Regions from separate parts of the Paenibacillus allorhizoplanae genome, predicted to be linked through region 2. Evidence: predicted binding sites of a transcription regulator. Region 2 holds the regulator's gene; each other region holds the start of a gene.
What was found. Region 2 encodes Rex, which represses fermentation and respiration genes when NADH is low (regulators of the CRP and FNR family bind a similar motif). Its sites were predicted from a motif close to TTGTGAAATATTTCACAA; they were not measured.
Positions count from the first base shown of each region.

Region 1: a site for Rex is predicted at 1,388-1,405, ahead of L6I86_RS10275 (formate/nitrite transporter family protein). Genes of this name have one in related genera too.
Region 3: a site for Rex is predicted at 3,547-3,564, ahead of L6I86_RS10350 (hemerythrin domain-containing protein). Genes of this name have one in related genera too.

Region 1 covers NZ_CAKMMW010000004.1:379,186-383,785, reverse strand. The annotation lists gene L6I86_RS10285 (response regulator) at 1-201, shown strand, start outside; gene L6I86_RS10280 (PAS domain-containing sensor histidine kinase) at 194-1,306, shown strand; gene L6I86_RS10275 (formate/nitrite transporter family protein) at 1,462-2,232, shown strand; gene L6I86_RS10270 (DUF2249 domain-containing protein) at 2,359-2,595, shown strand; gene L6I86_RS10265 (hypothetical protein) at 2,611-2,961, shown strand; gene L6I86_RS10260 (metal-sulfur cluster assembly factor) at 3,097-3,423, shown strand; gene L6I86_RS10255 (Crp/Fnr family transcriptional regulator) at 3,601-4,203, shown strand; gene pduL (phosphate propanoyltransferase) at 4,380-4,600, opposite strand, start outside.
Region 2 covers NZ_CAKMMW010000002.1:603,471-608,070, reverse strand. The annotation lists gene dinG (ATP-dependent DNA helicase DinG) at 1-1,095, shown strand, start outside; gene L6I86_RS05335 (redox-sensing transcriptional repressor Rex) at 1,099-1,719, shown strand; gene L6I86_RS05330 (inorganic phosphate transporter) at 1,776-2,777, opposite strand; gene L6I86_RS05325 (DUF47 domain-containing protein) at 2,837-3,463, opposite strand; gene L6I86_RS05320 (amidohydrolase) at 3,722-4,600, shown strand, end outside.
Region 3 covers NZ_CAKMMW010000004.1:391,594-396,193, forward strand. The annotation lists gene L6I86_RS10335 (hypothetical protein) at 1-996, opposite strand, end outside; gene L6I86_RS10340 (hypothetical protein) at 1,189-2,238, opposite strand; gene ric (iron-sulfur cluster repair di-iron protein) at 2,251-2,937, opposite strand; gene L6I86_RS10350 (hemerythrin domain-containing protein) at 2,965-3,486, opposite strand; gene nirD (nitrite reductase small subunit NirD) at 3,673-4,011, opposite strand; gene nirB (nitrite reductase large subunit NirB) at 4,025-4,600, opposite strand, start outside.

The DNA.
Region 1 (4,600 bases), on a different contig from region 2:
GAATCCCTCTCCGAGCGTGAAAGGGAAGTGTTGGCGCTCATTGCCAAAGGATTCTCAAATAAAGAAATCGCAGAACAATTGATCCTTAGCGTCAAAACCGTGGAATCGCATAAAAGCAACGTGATGGAGAAGCTAGGTCTCAAGACGAGACCGGAATTGGTGAAATTCGCTGTAAAGAAAGGACTGTTGAACTTTGAGTGAGGATTTAAACCAAGAGTACCCGGAAGTCATTGGCGAGAATGTGACCGAATTGTTAAGTCATCTTGGTGATCATATCTCAGACTCTTTGTTTCAACAGGATTTGAGACATTCGCTTAAACAATTATCCAATGTTAAATTTGCTCTCGACGAGTCCTCGATTGTTGCTGTTACTGACCACAGAGGAAAGATTTTATATGTGAATGATAAATTTTGTGAAATCTCTAAGTATCCAAGAATTGAACTTATTGGTCGAGATCATCGGATTATCAATTCCGGCTATCACGAGAAAGAATTCATGACTGATTTGTGGCAAACGATTTCCTCGGGGAAAGTCTGGCGCGGCGAGATTAAAAACAAAGCCAAAGACGGGAGCGTCTATTGGGTAGATACAACGATCGTTCCATTTGTGGATGAAGAGGGGCAATCCTATCAATATCTTGCCATTCGAAATGAAGTGACGGAGTTAAAACGAGTTCAAGAAGAACTCCAACTGATGATGTCACAGGTCATGCAAATCCAAGAGGAAGAACGCAGGAAGTTTTCCCGTGAGCTGCATGATGGTATTGGCCAAAGTCTGTTTTCCTTGTTGATTCACATGGATAGGCTGATCGGGGAAGAGAACATAAAGAATTCAGAAATCACACTGCTGAGGGAAAATGTCACCTTCATTATTGAGGAAGTTCGAAGTCTGGCTTGGCAGATTCGACCTTCAGTATTGGATGATTTAGGTGTTGTGCCAGCAGTTCGTACTTATATTGAAAACTACGCGAACCATTACGGGATAAGGGTGGAATTGGATAGCCGTTTGCGTAGACGGCTGGGTGCCCTTGAGGAAACCACCATATATCGTGTGATACAAGAGGCTCTTACCAATATTGCCAAGTATGCAGATGTATCGGAGGCTCGTGTTACCGTCCATGAGAGTGACTCCGTTGTCGAGGTTCAAATAGAGGATAGAGGGAAAGGCTTTGTTAGAAATAGCAGTTCTAGAGGGGTAGGTCTTTTTAGTATGGAAGAGAGAGCTAAGAGTATTGGCGGCAAGTTAACGATTCACTCAGAGCTGGGAGAAGGATCCACGGTGACCTTGATGGTTCCTGTAAAATGACCGTGAAGTGAATTTGTAAATTATGGGATGTGACTCTTCCTTCAATGGGGTGGAGTCATATCTTTTTTAGATTATCTCTATTTGTGATTTAATTCACATACAATTTCTCAAAGATGCTCTAAACTGAAGTAAAGGGCCATGGAGGTGGAAGTCACATGGGATTTATGAAGCCGGAGCAGATATGGGAACGTACAGTGGAAGCAGGAGTAAAAAAGGCACAGTTAAGGTTTAGGAAGCAGCTCCTTCTCGGTTTTTTAGGTGGCGCTTATATTGCCTTGGGCTTTTTGCTGTACATCAGGGTCAGCGGAGTCTTTCCAGCTCCATGGAGTGACGTTGGCAGCATATTCGGAGCTGCTGTGTTTCCGTTGGGTCTGATATTAACAATAATTGCAGGCGGCGAACTTCTTACCGGTAATATGATGGCAGTTCCTACAGCGTTCTTTACCGGAAAGATCAAATTTCACCAGCTAGTTAATAATTGGGCTGTCATTACAGTTGGAAACTTCCTAGGAGCTGTATTCATCGCTTATGTTTTCGGACATCTAGTTGGTTTAACAGAACAGGGGGTTTATTTAACTAAACTTGTAAAGATTGTCCACGCTAAAACTGCGGAACCCTTCTCAGTAGCGCTTTTATCGGGTATTGGCTGTAACTGGTTAGTTGGGCTTGCCGTTTGGTTAGCCTATAGTACAGATAATGATATAGGTAGAATAATAGGTATATGGTTTCCCACAATGGCTTTTGTGGCGATCGGGTTCCAACACGTCGTTGCCAATATGTTTGTCATTCCTGCGGCTATTTTCTCAAATCAGGCAACATGGATGGATTTTTTGAGAAATGTGGTGCCGGTGTACATGGGAAATGTAATTGGCGGAGCTTTATTTGTCTCTGGAATATATGCTTTGGTTTATCGTCATGCTAAATAGAGGGTAATGTTGGCAAGTGTGATTTTGTATTTATTAATAATCGTGATATCTATCACAATCTGGCGCTCCATATTCTCGTATACTAAAGGTGTGATTGAGAACGAATATCAAGGAGGATGGTTAATCATGAACCAATTCGCAACTATAATTAAAGCTCCCGAGTATCCCCCGCAGTTAAAGCACAAAGTCATCTTTGAATCCTTTGATCAGCTTGCATCCGGGGAAGCCATGCTGCTGATTAATGACCACGATCCGCGCCCGCTGCGCTTTCAATTTGAAGCAACACGACCTGGATTGTTCTCTTGGAAGTACTTAGAGCAAGGACCTGAAACATTTCAAGTGAAAATTGGGAAGCTTGGTTAAGGGGGGATATAACAGATGGCAAAAGTGGAAGTTCTTAATCCTACCACCCTTCGCATAACAGCAACATTGGAAGATGCACTAACGATGATAAAAGAAGCGTCGGATCATCTAGAAGAGTTTGCTGAGGATATCATCACCATATGTGACAAAATGCCTGAGTTTGACTACACCTACTTTTGCTTCTATGCCTACGACACAGCCGCTTTGTTTGAGCGGATGCTCGGAATCGATCCCAAGCAGTATCTAACCTTCAGTATGAATGCTCCCGATGCTTTCTTCTATACCTTGTATGGAGGCATGAAGGGGCTGTATAACTCGGCACGTCATAGTATGACACAGAGAGAAGCGTTCATTGGCATGATATGAGGTGAAAAGGATGTTGAAGAAAGCAAGAATTGTGGAGTTAGATTACAACGATTAGGCTATCCGTATCAAGTGGAGAATCAGGCTGACGGATCTGCCAAGGTTCTCATAGATAAGACGAATTAACAGGTAAGGAAAATGGAGAGTGATGGCATTATGGAGCAAGTCATGTCGATGGAGCAAATCCGAACGTGTCTCAAACAAGTGTTTGATCCAGAGTTGGGTGTTAATATTGTAGATTTGGGCCTTGTCTATGAGATCGTTCTCATAGATGAAGAAGTTTCTATTCGAATGACGTTGACAACACCTGGTTGTCCTATGCACGATACCATTGTTGGAGGGGTTACGCGTGCGTTGGAAGGGGAGCTAGGCATCACTAAGGTGAAGGTTGAAGTCGTTTGGGAGCCACGGTTGACACCGGAGCATATGTCTGAATTGGCAAGAGAGCAGTTAGATTATTTTTAACTAAAAGCGGTTGAGCCGGAGTGAAGTCTGGCTCTTTTTTGCATGTACAGCCCAAATAAGTGTTCAGGAAGGAAGATGACAATGAATGAAAATAACATAGATCCCGGGGTGATCCTTCGCCAAGTTCCATTGTTTCGCGATTTGTCCGATGGAGAAATGGAAGGTCTTTGCAGGATTATGATTCAGCGATCGTATCGCAAGAAAGCAATTGTATTTACAGAAGGCAGTGAGAAAGAAGCTGTATACTTCATCCATAATGGTTTAATCAAAACGTACAAGACGGACGAAAATGGCCATCAACAAATTGTATCTTTTCTGAAAACGGGTGATATGTTCCCGCATACCGGGTTATTTCATGCGAATCATTATCCAGCTACAGCAGAGACAATTGTACCAACGACGCTACTTGCGATGCCCATCAAGCACTTTGAGGTTTTCCTTAGTAATACCCCCGGCATAGCGGTTAAACTTTTACGTGTGATGAGCGAGAAAATCCTTGAACTGCAGGGGAAGCTGCAGGAACTGACAGGACAAGATGTGCAAAACAGAGGGCAACTATTTCTGCTTAAGCTCGCAGAGACTAACGGAAAGGTGAAAAGCGGGAAACTACTTATTGAAATACCGATGACCCACCAAGATATTGCGAATGCGATTGGTACGACCAGGGAGACGGTTAACCGTCTGCTTAATCAGCTTCGTAAGGAGGGCATTGTAGAAACGGATCGTTCAGGGTTTGTGATTCATGATATCGAGGCGCTCCGGCACTGGAGAGAGCACTAATGCTGCCCAATATTCATATAAACGCTTCCTCAACTGGGGAATGATTGGGTGTTTTTAATTAGCGGAGGTCGAGCTCAGGAAAACCAGCAATGAGTCACTGACTTATTGCTGGTTTCTAAGTTGTAGTCCGTTCGGAAATGTCGTATTGCCTCTGCTGCATGCCAGTATTCCTATTTCTAAATAATTGTTGCAGTATCCCCATTTTCAGCTCCAGTTGCATTGGCTTCATCTGTATCCAGATGAAGCTCCAATTGATAGTGGTCAGACACGCGAGCAATAACATGATGAAGTACGCTTCCTCGGTTGCCTTCGATTTGTACACTCAGGTCTTGCTTATCGAGAATTCCGTAGCGTGCTGCCTCTGAAGAGTGAAAATGGATGTGCCGAGCTGCGATGA
Region 2 (4,600 bases):
GAGGATAACATTTATCTGAATGCGAGTGAACTTTTGCGAACTTTGGATAAATTGTTGAGTGAGCTAAAGGAGCAGCAAGATGGACTTGGTGTTCAAGGGTTAGTGACCGATCTGAATGGAACTGTGAAAGAGCTGTATGCGCATCGTGATGCGCTTCATTTCTTTATGAAAATGGCAGATGAAGGGTACGTGTATTGGATTGAAGCTGGCACGTATGCGAAAGCCAAATCGGTTCAACTGAATTCCGTTCCAACGGATGTTAGTGGGTTGCTGCAGCAGCATTTCTTTGAAACGAAAGACAGTATTATCTTGACCTCCGCAACGCTCTCGGTGAATAAATCGTTCCAGTACTCGGCGGAGCAGCTAGGCTTAGCCATTCCAGAAGACGAAGAGTCAGGTAAGCTGAAAACAGTGCAATTACCGTCACCTTTTAACTATCGTGAGCAGGCTTTGGTCGTCATTCCACGTAATTTTCCAACGATCAAGGGAGCGGGAGATCCCGTTTTTATCGAAGCACTGATCAACTCTCTAAGTGATGTTGCACAGGTGACAAAGGGGCGAATGCTAGTTCTATGTACCTCGAACCGGATGTTGAAGCTTGTTCATGCAGGAATGAAGGAAAAGCTCAACCCACATGGCATCACTGTGCTTGGTCAGGGTGTTGACAGCGGCAATCGCAGTAAGTTGACCCGAATGTTCCAAGATAATAAAATGTGCGTGTTACTGGGCACTAGTTCGTTCTGGGAAGGTGTAGATATTCCAGGAGATGCGTTAAGTTGTCTGGCGATCATTCGTCTCCCATTCCAACCGCCTAATCACCCGCTTGTCGAAGCCAAATGTGAGAATATCAAGAAGCGCAATGAGAATCCATTTATGAAATTTTCTGTTCCTCAAGCTGTTATTCGATTTAAACAAGGCTTCGGTCGATTAGTTCGGAGGGCGTCAGACAAAGGGATCGTTATTATCTATGATACACGTGTTATTGAGACGTATTATGGCAAGCACTTCCTCTATTCGTTGCCTGGTCCGAAGATCGAGCACATGACCTGCGAACAAATGCTGCCGAGGATTGAGCAATGGATGGGAGGAGCTTAATTCGTGAAAACACAAAAAATTTCAGAAGCTGTTGTCCGCAGATTACCTATCTATTTACGCTATCTAAACGAGTTGCAAATGAACAATGTGTCCACGGTGTCTTCTCAGGATTTAGGTCAGAAATTAGATCTGAATCCTGCTCAAATTCGGAAGGACTTAGCTTATTTTGGCGAGTTTGGCAAAAAAGGGATTGGCTATGATATCAATTACTTGATAGAGAAGATTCGCCAGATTCTGAAGTTAGATCGACATATTCAAGTTGCCCTCGTTGGCGCAGGAAATTTAGGCAGAGCACTTTGCAATTATAATACGTACTTACGTAATGATATGAAAATTGTGGCTTTATTCGATGCCATGCCTTCAAAGACAGGCGAAGTGATTAATAATTTGGTTGTGCTCCCCATGGATAAAATGAAGTCAGTTATGTCTGAGCTTGGTGTGCGGATCGGTATTATTACCGTTCCCGCGGCTGAAGCACAGAATGTAGCGAATGAATTCGTTGCTTGTGGCATTGAAGCGATACTGAACTTTGCGCCAGTCATCATTAAGGTGCCGCCAGATGTACGCGTGCATTATGCGGATTTCACGACAGAGCTTCAAAGCTTAGCTTATTATCTCGATTAGCATGAAAAAGGCACGACCCGCGCAGCTTCAGCGGGTCGTGCCTTTGTTTTTTATTACTACATGATTAAACGGAATATCACAAAGTACAGGGTGTAAGCAAGAACCATGGAGATCGGAATGGTAATAACCCAAGTGACTAACATTCGACCAACCGTACCCCATTGTACTTCATGGAATCGCATGACACTGCCTGTCCCGATAATCGCAGAGGAAATAACATGTGTTGTGGATAATGGTTTACCAATGAAGGTTGAGATTTGAATGACAATCGATGATGTTAAGTCCGAGGCAAAGCCGTTGATCGGCTCAATTTTAACAATTTTACCCGAGACTGTTTTAATGATCCGCCATCCGCCAATGGATGTACCAAGGCCCATCGCGAGGGCTGCAGCAATTTTTACCCAGATCGGTACATTCAAATCATCTTGAACGCCGGCTGCAACAAGACCAAACACGATAATCCCCATCGCCTTCTGCGCATCGTTACCACCATGGGAATACGAAAGTAAACCGGCAGAGATGATTTGTAACGTACGAAAACCACGATTTAGTTTGGATCTGGATGTATTACCTGACCACAGCACGATATTTTTGATCAATACCATAATGAGATAACCTAGAACGAAAGCGATAATCGGCGATAAAATAAGAATGATAATAATTTGTGTGAAACCACTCCAGTTAACGCCATTGAAGCCTGCTCCTGCAATTACAGCACCAGCTAAGGCACCAAGTAACGTGTGGGAGGACGAAGATGGAATAGACAAGTACCAGGTAAGTAAGTTCCAGATGATTGCTGCAAGCAAGGCTGCAATCACGACTTCAACGCCATTTTCGATCTTCGCAGGATTGGCAATACTTCCGCCTACTGTTTTGGCTACCTCCGATGAAACCATAGCCCCAACAAAATTAAGTGAAGCAGCCATGAAAATCGCTACACGCGGACTTAATGCTCGCGTAGAAATGGAAGTAGCAATCGCATTAGCTGTATCGTGGAATCCGTTGATGAAGTCGAATAACAGGGCTAGTGCAACGATTATGATCAAATAAGTTAACATGAATTCCTCCTAGCGCTTTCCAATTGGAAAACTTTCTTCGTACACACAGACATCTTGTCTTAAGAGTAACGAAGTACTACGCTGTCTAGAATGTTAGCGACATCTTCGCAGGCATCGGTTGTTTCTTCCAAACGCTCGTAAATTTCTTTGAGTTTGAAATCTTCGTAGGGGTCTTTGCGTGTGATGAAAATTTGACGAATTCCTTCGCGCATCAAACGATCTCCATCATTTTCTAATTTATTTATAGCCACCGTGTGCTCCGGAATTTGCATATATTTTTTCTTAGCTAAAAGCTTGAAAGCATCTAGCATATGTTGACATGAGTCTACGATAACTCCAGAGAAATCTTTCATGTAGGAATCTGTATGAGAAACACTCAAATAGTCGAAACGAGCAATCGTAGCCTCAATACCATCGGTAACATCATCGACTTTGGAAGCTAGAACCATAATATCTTCCCGATCAATAGGAGTGATAAATACTTTGTTCAAACCTCTGAAAATGTCATGTGTGATGGAGTCTCCTGCATGCTCAAGATCATGAATTGCTTTGACATACTCAATTGGGGGTTTATCACCCATCATAGCTGTACGAAACAATTGAGCTGTTTGCAAAGCGTTCTCTGCAGCACGGATAAGAAGTTGCAAGAAATCGACTTCGTTCTTTCTGGTGAATAACGTTGTCATAGAATCCTCCTAATTTTTACTATATGTACAAGTTTTTGAACGAATTTGTGATTTAAAAATGACCAAATTGTAGAAAAAACTCACAATGTTTAAAGTATCATACTCGTTAGGGCTAAAGCAACGAAAATTCCGTGACAATTTACAATTTCTCAACAACTTAGGAATCGTACACGGCTTCCTTGATTTTACAAGCTTGAAGATGTAAAGTTTATGGAGCAGTAGCTGTTTATAGAATGAGCATAGAGAGGGTTTTTTACTATGAAAAAAACATTAATTTCAAATGGTATTTTTATTTCTAATAAGGAAGACAAAACATCCATCAAGGGCTGCATGGTTATTGAAGGCAGCCAGATTACATACATCGGGACAGAAGTGCCAGAACCATTAGACAATTATGATGAAGTGATTGACGGTACGAATAGGCTGTACATGCCAGGACTTGTGAATACACATGGACATGCTGCGATGTCACTGCTCCGCGGTTATGGTGACGACCTAGCACTGCAAGTATGGTTAGAGGAAAAAATGTGGCCGATGGAAGGGAAATTCACTTCACAGGACGTCAAATGGGGAACGCGGTTGTCGATCCTTGAAATGATCAAAGGCGGCACAACGACATTTGTCGATATGTACGACCATATGAATGAAGTTGCTTTGGCAGTAGAGGAATCAGGGATGCGCGGCGTTTTGACCCGCGGTGTGATCGGATTATGTCCGCCCGATGTGCAAACAGCAAAGCTAATTGAAGCATCTGAATTTGCAAAGAGCTGGCATGGTAAGGCGGATGGTCGAATTACTACAATGATGTCGCCGCATGCACCTTACACATGTCCGCCAGATTATATCGAGCGTATTGTACAGGCTGCACATGATCTTAATCTTCCGATACATACGCATATGTCGGAAACTCGCCGTGAAGTCGATGGCAATGTCGAACAGTATGGCGCTAGACCTGTGGCTCACTTGGAAAAGCTAGGCGTATTCACTCGCCCAACGCTTGTTGCGCATGGTGTTCATTTGAATGATGAAGAAATAGCTATTCTTAAACAATATGATGTACGTGTTTCCCACAATCCGGGCAGTAATCTTAAACTTGCAAGTGGTGTTGCCCGATTGCCAGAATTATTGCGCGCTGGC
Region 3 (4,600 bases), on a different contig from region 2:
GGTCGGTATGCCTGTAAATCGGGACATTCTATATTTCCGGCGGCATGGCAGGCACAACTCTGCCAAGTGAAAGCCTTCCTCTATTTTGAATTCAATTTCGTTCACTTTAAGCACAGCGATGACATCCCTGGATTGCTCGACAGAAACAAAGCCTGTTCCGCAAACCTTACAGCTTTTCGTCTCTTGCTCTGCATAATGTTCTCTGTAATTTCGGGCAAACACGCTCATAGGACGGAATGGGATGTGAGCCAGTTTACCGAAAGGGATATAAATCAGCGTCACGATGACGGACCATTGGTGGACTAATGTGATAATCGGATGCCCGTATCCATGAAGGACGATATTGCAGAAAGTGAGCAGCAGTCCTGTTAAGCTTACGAATAGCAGCATATATAACGGGAGAAAATCATAGATAAATGTTTGTTCTGCACGTGCCTGCATGCTCTTAATCCTACGATATAGGGCCATGCAAACACCGCCGATAACCATGAAAGCTGTAATATTCAACGCATTATAGAACAGAAATCCGAGAACGCCATCCGCTTTAATCTTCATCAGGTTGATTCCGAAGCCAACAACCGTGTATTTGCCGTTTTCTGCCATCGTGAAGTACATCCATCCAAATACAAGTGGAAAAGTTACAAATGCAGATAAGATACAGCCCCAACCTAGAAGGACATGCTGCGTCCAACGGTACCACCCGCGATTCCAAATAAAGCGGTACGTTAGTAAATGTTCGGTTGTTGTCTGAGGCGTGCTTTTTCTAAATAATAGCTTGATGCCCTTTTTCAAAATAATTTTTGTTGGCGGCCGTTCACCCCAAGCAATAAAACGATAAAAGAAACCACAAATAAAAACTACCGTACCGACCATATATCCATATAAAGCCAAGTCAATATGTGTAAAAAACCTAGAACCGACTCCCATGAGAATAATTAATCCGCAAACAACCAGAAAGACACATTTGGCGAATTTTGATGCGAACGCTCGATCCATGATTTATCATTACCCCTTTACTTATGATCTTATAGTTGTATTAAACCATGAGTCTGCCCTTCAGCACTGTGAGAAAAATCACTGTGAACCCTATCTCGGATACATTTTTTCAATAGTCACTATCTGGACAAAAAACGGCATTCCCATCAGATCTGATCTAAGGGAAAGCCGCTATCTCGTGAAGCGATATACTTACCGTGTAAATACACGTGCGATTAAACCCATATACAAAATGGAACATACGGAGAGCAGGCAACCGCCGCCCCATACCAATAGCATGACTTTGAATCCTATGCCCAACAGGATAAGCAGCAGTCCACCGCACATACCTGCCATTCCAACCTTTACATTTCCATCTTGAATAAGATCATTCATAACCGGAACCTTCATTTTCCCTGCCAGCGGGCCATACTTATGCGTCCACCATAGAAATGGGACAATTTTAGATAAATAACCGAGAATTGTCATCGCTACCCAGCCGTATAAATAGATCCAGCCCGTCAAGATAAGAAGCGTTTCATCCTCGAAGAGATCTGGTTTCACAAACCAAATACCCAACAGCATGACAACGTATACGATGAGCCCCCTCGTGCAAAAGATAGACCAACGAATCCCAGAACCCGGAGACCCTTTATGACGATGCTTGCGGATGTCCCTCATATGGGCTTCATATGTGACGAGCGCCGCCATCATCAATCCGATGACGATTCCATTAAATAGAGTCCCGCTTCCCAGTAAAAAATGTCCTGCTCCAAGAAGCGTTGCCGCATTCCACAGGAGAATAACGAACAAGCCTGTTAGAACCAGATAAACCACGGCACAAGCTGTACTCACCGTGATCGCATTCCACTTTGCGGCAAGAAGCATCGTTTGACCTATATTCCAAGCGAACAAACAAATTCCAAGCCATGTCATAGTTGCACCTGCGGCAATCCAACTGACCTCCAAACGGAGGAAGCCAATCAATAGGATGGATGAGCCAATCAGAAAGCATGCATAATGAAGGTAGCCTAGCTTGTGGCTGTGCAGCTTACGTTGCAAAACCACATCCAGCAGTTGATACACGGCTCCCATGGCAATCATCGTTCCCCAATCCAGTACAATCAGATGAATTCGGAACCATCCCTCCGGGTTCCGAGGAGGCTCCCCCACCCATGACCCCAACGAAAACAGGGATAGTACATGAAAAGCTAGAAAACTGAGAATTCCGGTTGCAATAAACAGCAGTGGAAGCCTGAACATGGATACTTCCCCCTAGACGCGATTAAATAAAATGTTGTTCTCCAGATGAATGTGCTGGAACATATCCGCTTCCAATTCCTCCAACTTCAAGAAAGTAAGCTGAAAGGTCGTACAGGCATCCCCCGGCAGCTCGTAGTCTTTAGTGATTACCCTGATTTGCTTAAGAAGATCACCCGATTCCTCATGCTCATGCTCGAGCATAGCCAATATTTCCAGCAGCTGCTCTTTTTTCACTTCGGTGGGATCTTGCTCAAACGCAATTACAGCAGGAAATGCTTCTCGTTCTTCTTTCTCCATATGCTGTTCCATATCTTTTTTCAGTGCTTTAAACCATTGCTCGACTTGCAGAAGTTCAGGATGATAAGGCCCATGTACGCGTGCCACTTTCTTCACATATTTACTTATATGCGGGAGTGCTGTCTTCAAATAGCCATGATGGATACGCGTAATATAATCGATTAATTCACTTGAGCTTACTTCACTCCAATTTAAACTGTCGGATTTCGCGGTCGATGCTGCTTCGGCAAGACTTTTCAACAAATCCTCTTCCTTAATAGCTTGCTCTTGAATGACTTGAAGAAGTGATTTGTTGCCTCCGCAGCAGAAATCAATTCGGAATTTCTTAAACACCTCATCTGTATTGGGATAGCCCGTCACAATATCTCCTACCCGATCAGTTAATTGAATGTTCATTTCCATGTGAAATCCTCCTTTCCTCAATTTGAATTAACGTGAATATTGCTCCAGCATTTGATTCGCAATTGGGAAAATCATCTCCTCTTCAGAAAGCAGATGCTCTGATAAGACAGAACATGCCACACTAAGCAGAGAGATTGCCTTCTTCAGCTTTATACTGTCGGCACCTTTACATTGGTCCGCATAGTCAAGAAATGAGCGAGCAAACCGTTCCGCCTGTTTATGATCCTCTTCCAGCACCCAAGTTGAGGTCAAAAAGGTGGGCTCCATTCCCCGATACGCATACTCAGAAAGGATGGGGATAACCTCCATTTCCTCCCATTGCTCATGAGCCTCAAGCTGCTGCATGAAGTTTACCATTTGGTTTCTAATTTCATGAAGCAAACGTTTTGACTCTTCTGTGCCAAGCATGCCAACCATATGACTTGTCATTTCCTGAACATGGTCAAGCTCTTTTATTAACGCGCCATGTTCGTCCTTTAACCGCCCTAAAACCTCTTGGAGACTAGAAATCTGCGCATCCTCTAACGGCATCCCAAGATCCATAACCATATATAACTCCTCCTTTTATTGCTGCTGTAATCACATTGTAAGCCTTAATCTCAGAATTCACTGTGAGGAGTATCACAACACTTGTTTCTGTTTCGTGACTTTTAATCACTGTTGCATACTTACGCTTAATTGAACAACAATAAGACCGCAGTTCACCATGTGAACTGTGGTCTTATTGGGAAAGCCTTACTTCATACCGACAAGAACATTATGCCCTTCAAGCCATATAGGGAATGTTCTTACTTGTCCAGTATCCGGCTGCTGGACTTCTCCGGAAAGCAGACTTATTTTACAATCGCGAAGAGGGCAGTAAACATATTCCCCGCTGACTAGACCCTCGGCGAGAGGGCCTCCTTTCTTATGCCCTGTTCTATTCTCAAGTGCATACAGAACGCTTTCCGACAAACGGAACACGGCAATCTCGGTTTCTCCGATCTGAACGACCTTCCCAAGATGCAGGGGGAAATCTCCAATACTGCCTATCGAATAATAACTCACTCTATCAATAACCTTTGCTGCTTCCATGGTATTCCCTCCCTCACTTCACTTGAATATTCTCATATAATTGATGCTGAAGTTCTTCCTGCTCAACAACTTCTTTCCAGGGATCTTGCAGCCCTAGAAGCGCATGCTCAATTCGCTGCTCCAGCTCTTTTCGCCGCTCTATATTCTCAACAACCTCTTTAATAATGGACTGAAGACCTACCCGTTCGATCCAATCGGATGTTCGCTCCCCGTACTTCCCAGATTCCCGATAAAACTGAATAAATGCTGCTGCGAGCTGAATTAATTCTTTATCGGTTTTCACTTTACATAAGAGATCAGCGGCTCTTAATTTCACGCCACCGTTACCGCCAACGTAAATCTCCCAACCGCCATCATTGCCAATGATGCCGAAATCCTTAATCTCCGCCTCGGCGCAATTACGCGGGCAGCCGTTCACTGCCATTTTGAACTTGGCAGGCATCCAAAGCCGTTCGAACTTCTTCTCCAGCAGAATCCCCATGCTGATAGAATCCTGAGTACCGAAACGGCAAAATGTAGAGCCTACGCATGTTTTAACTGTGCGAATGGCTTTCGCATAGGCATAGCCTGAAGGCATACCGAGCTCTTC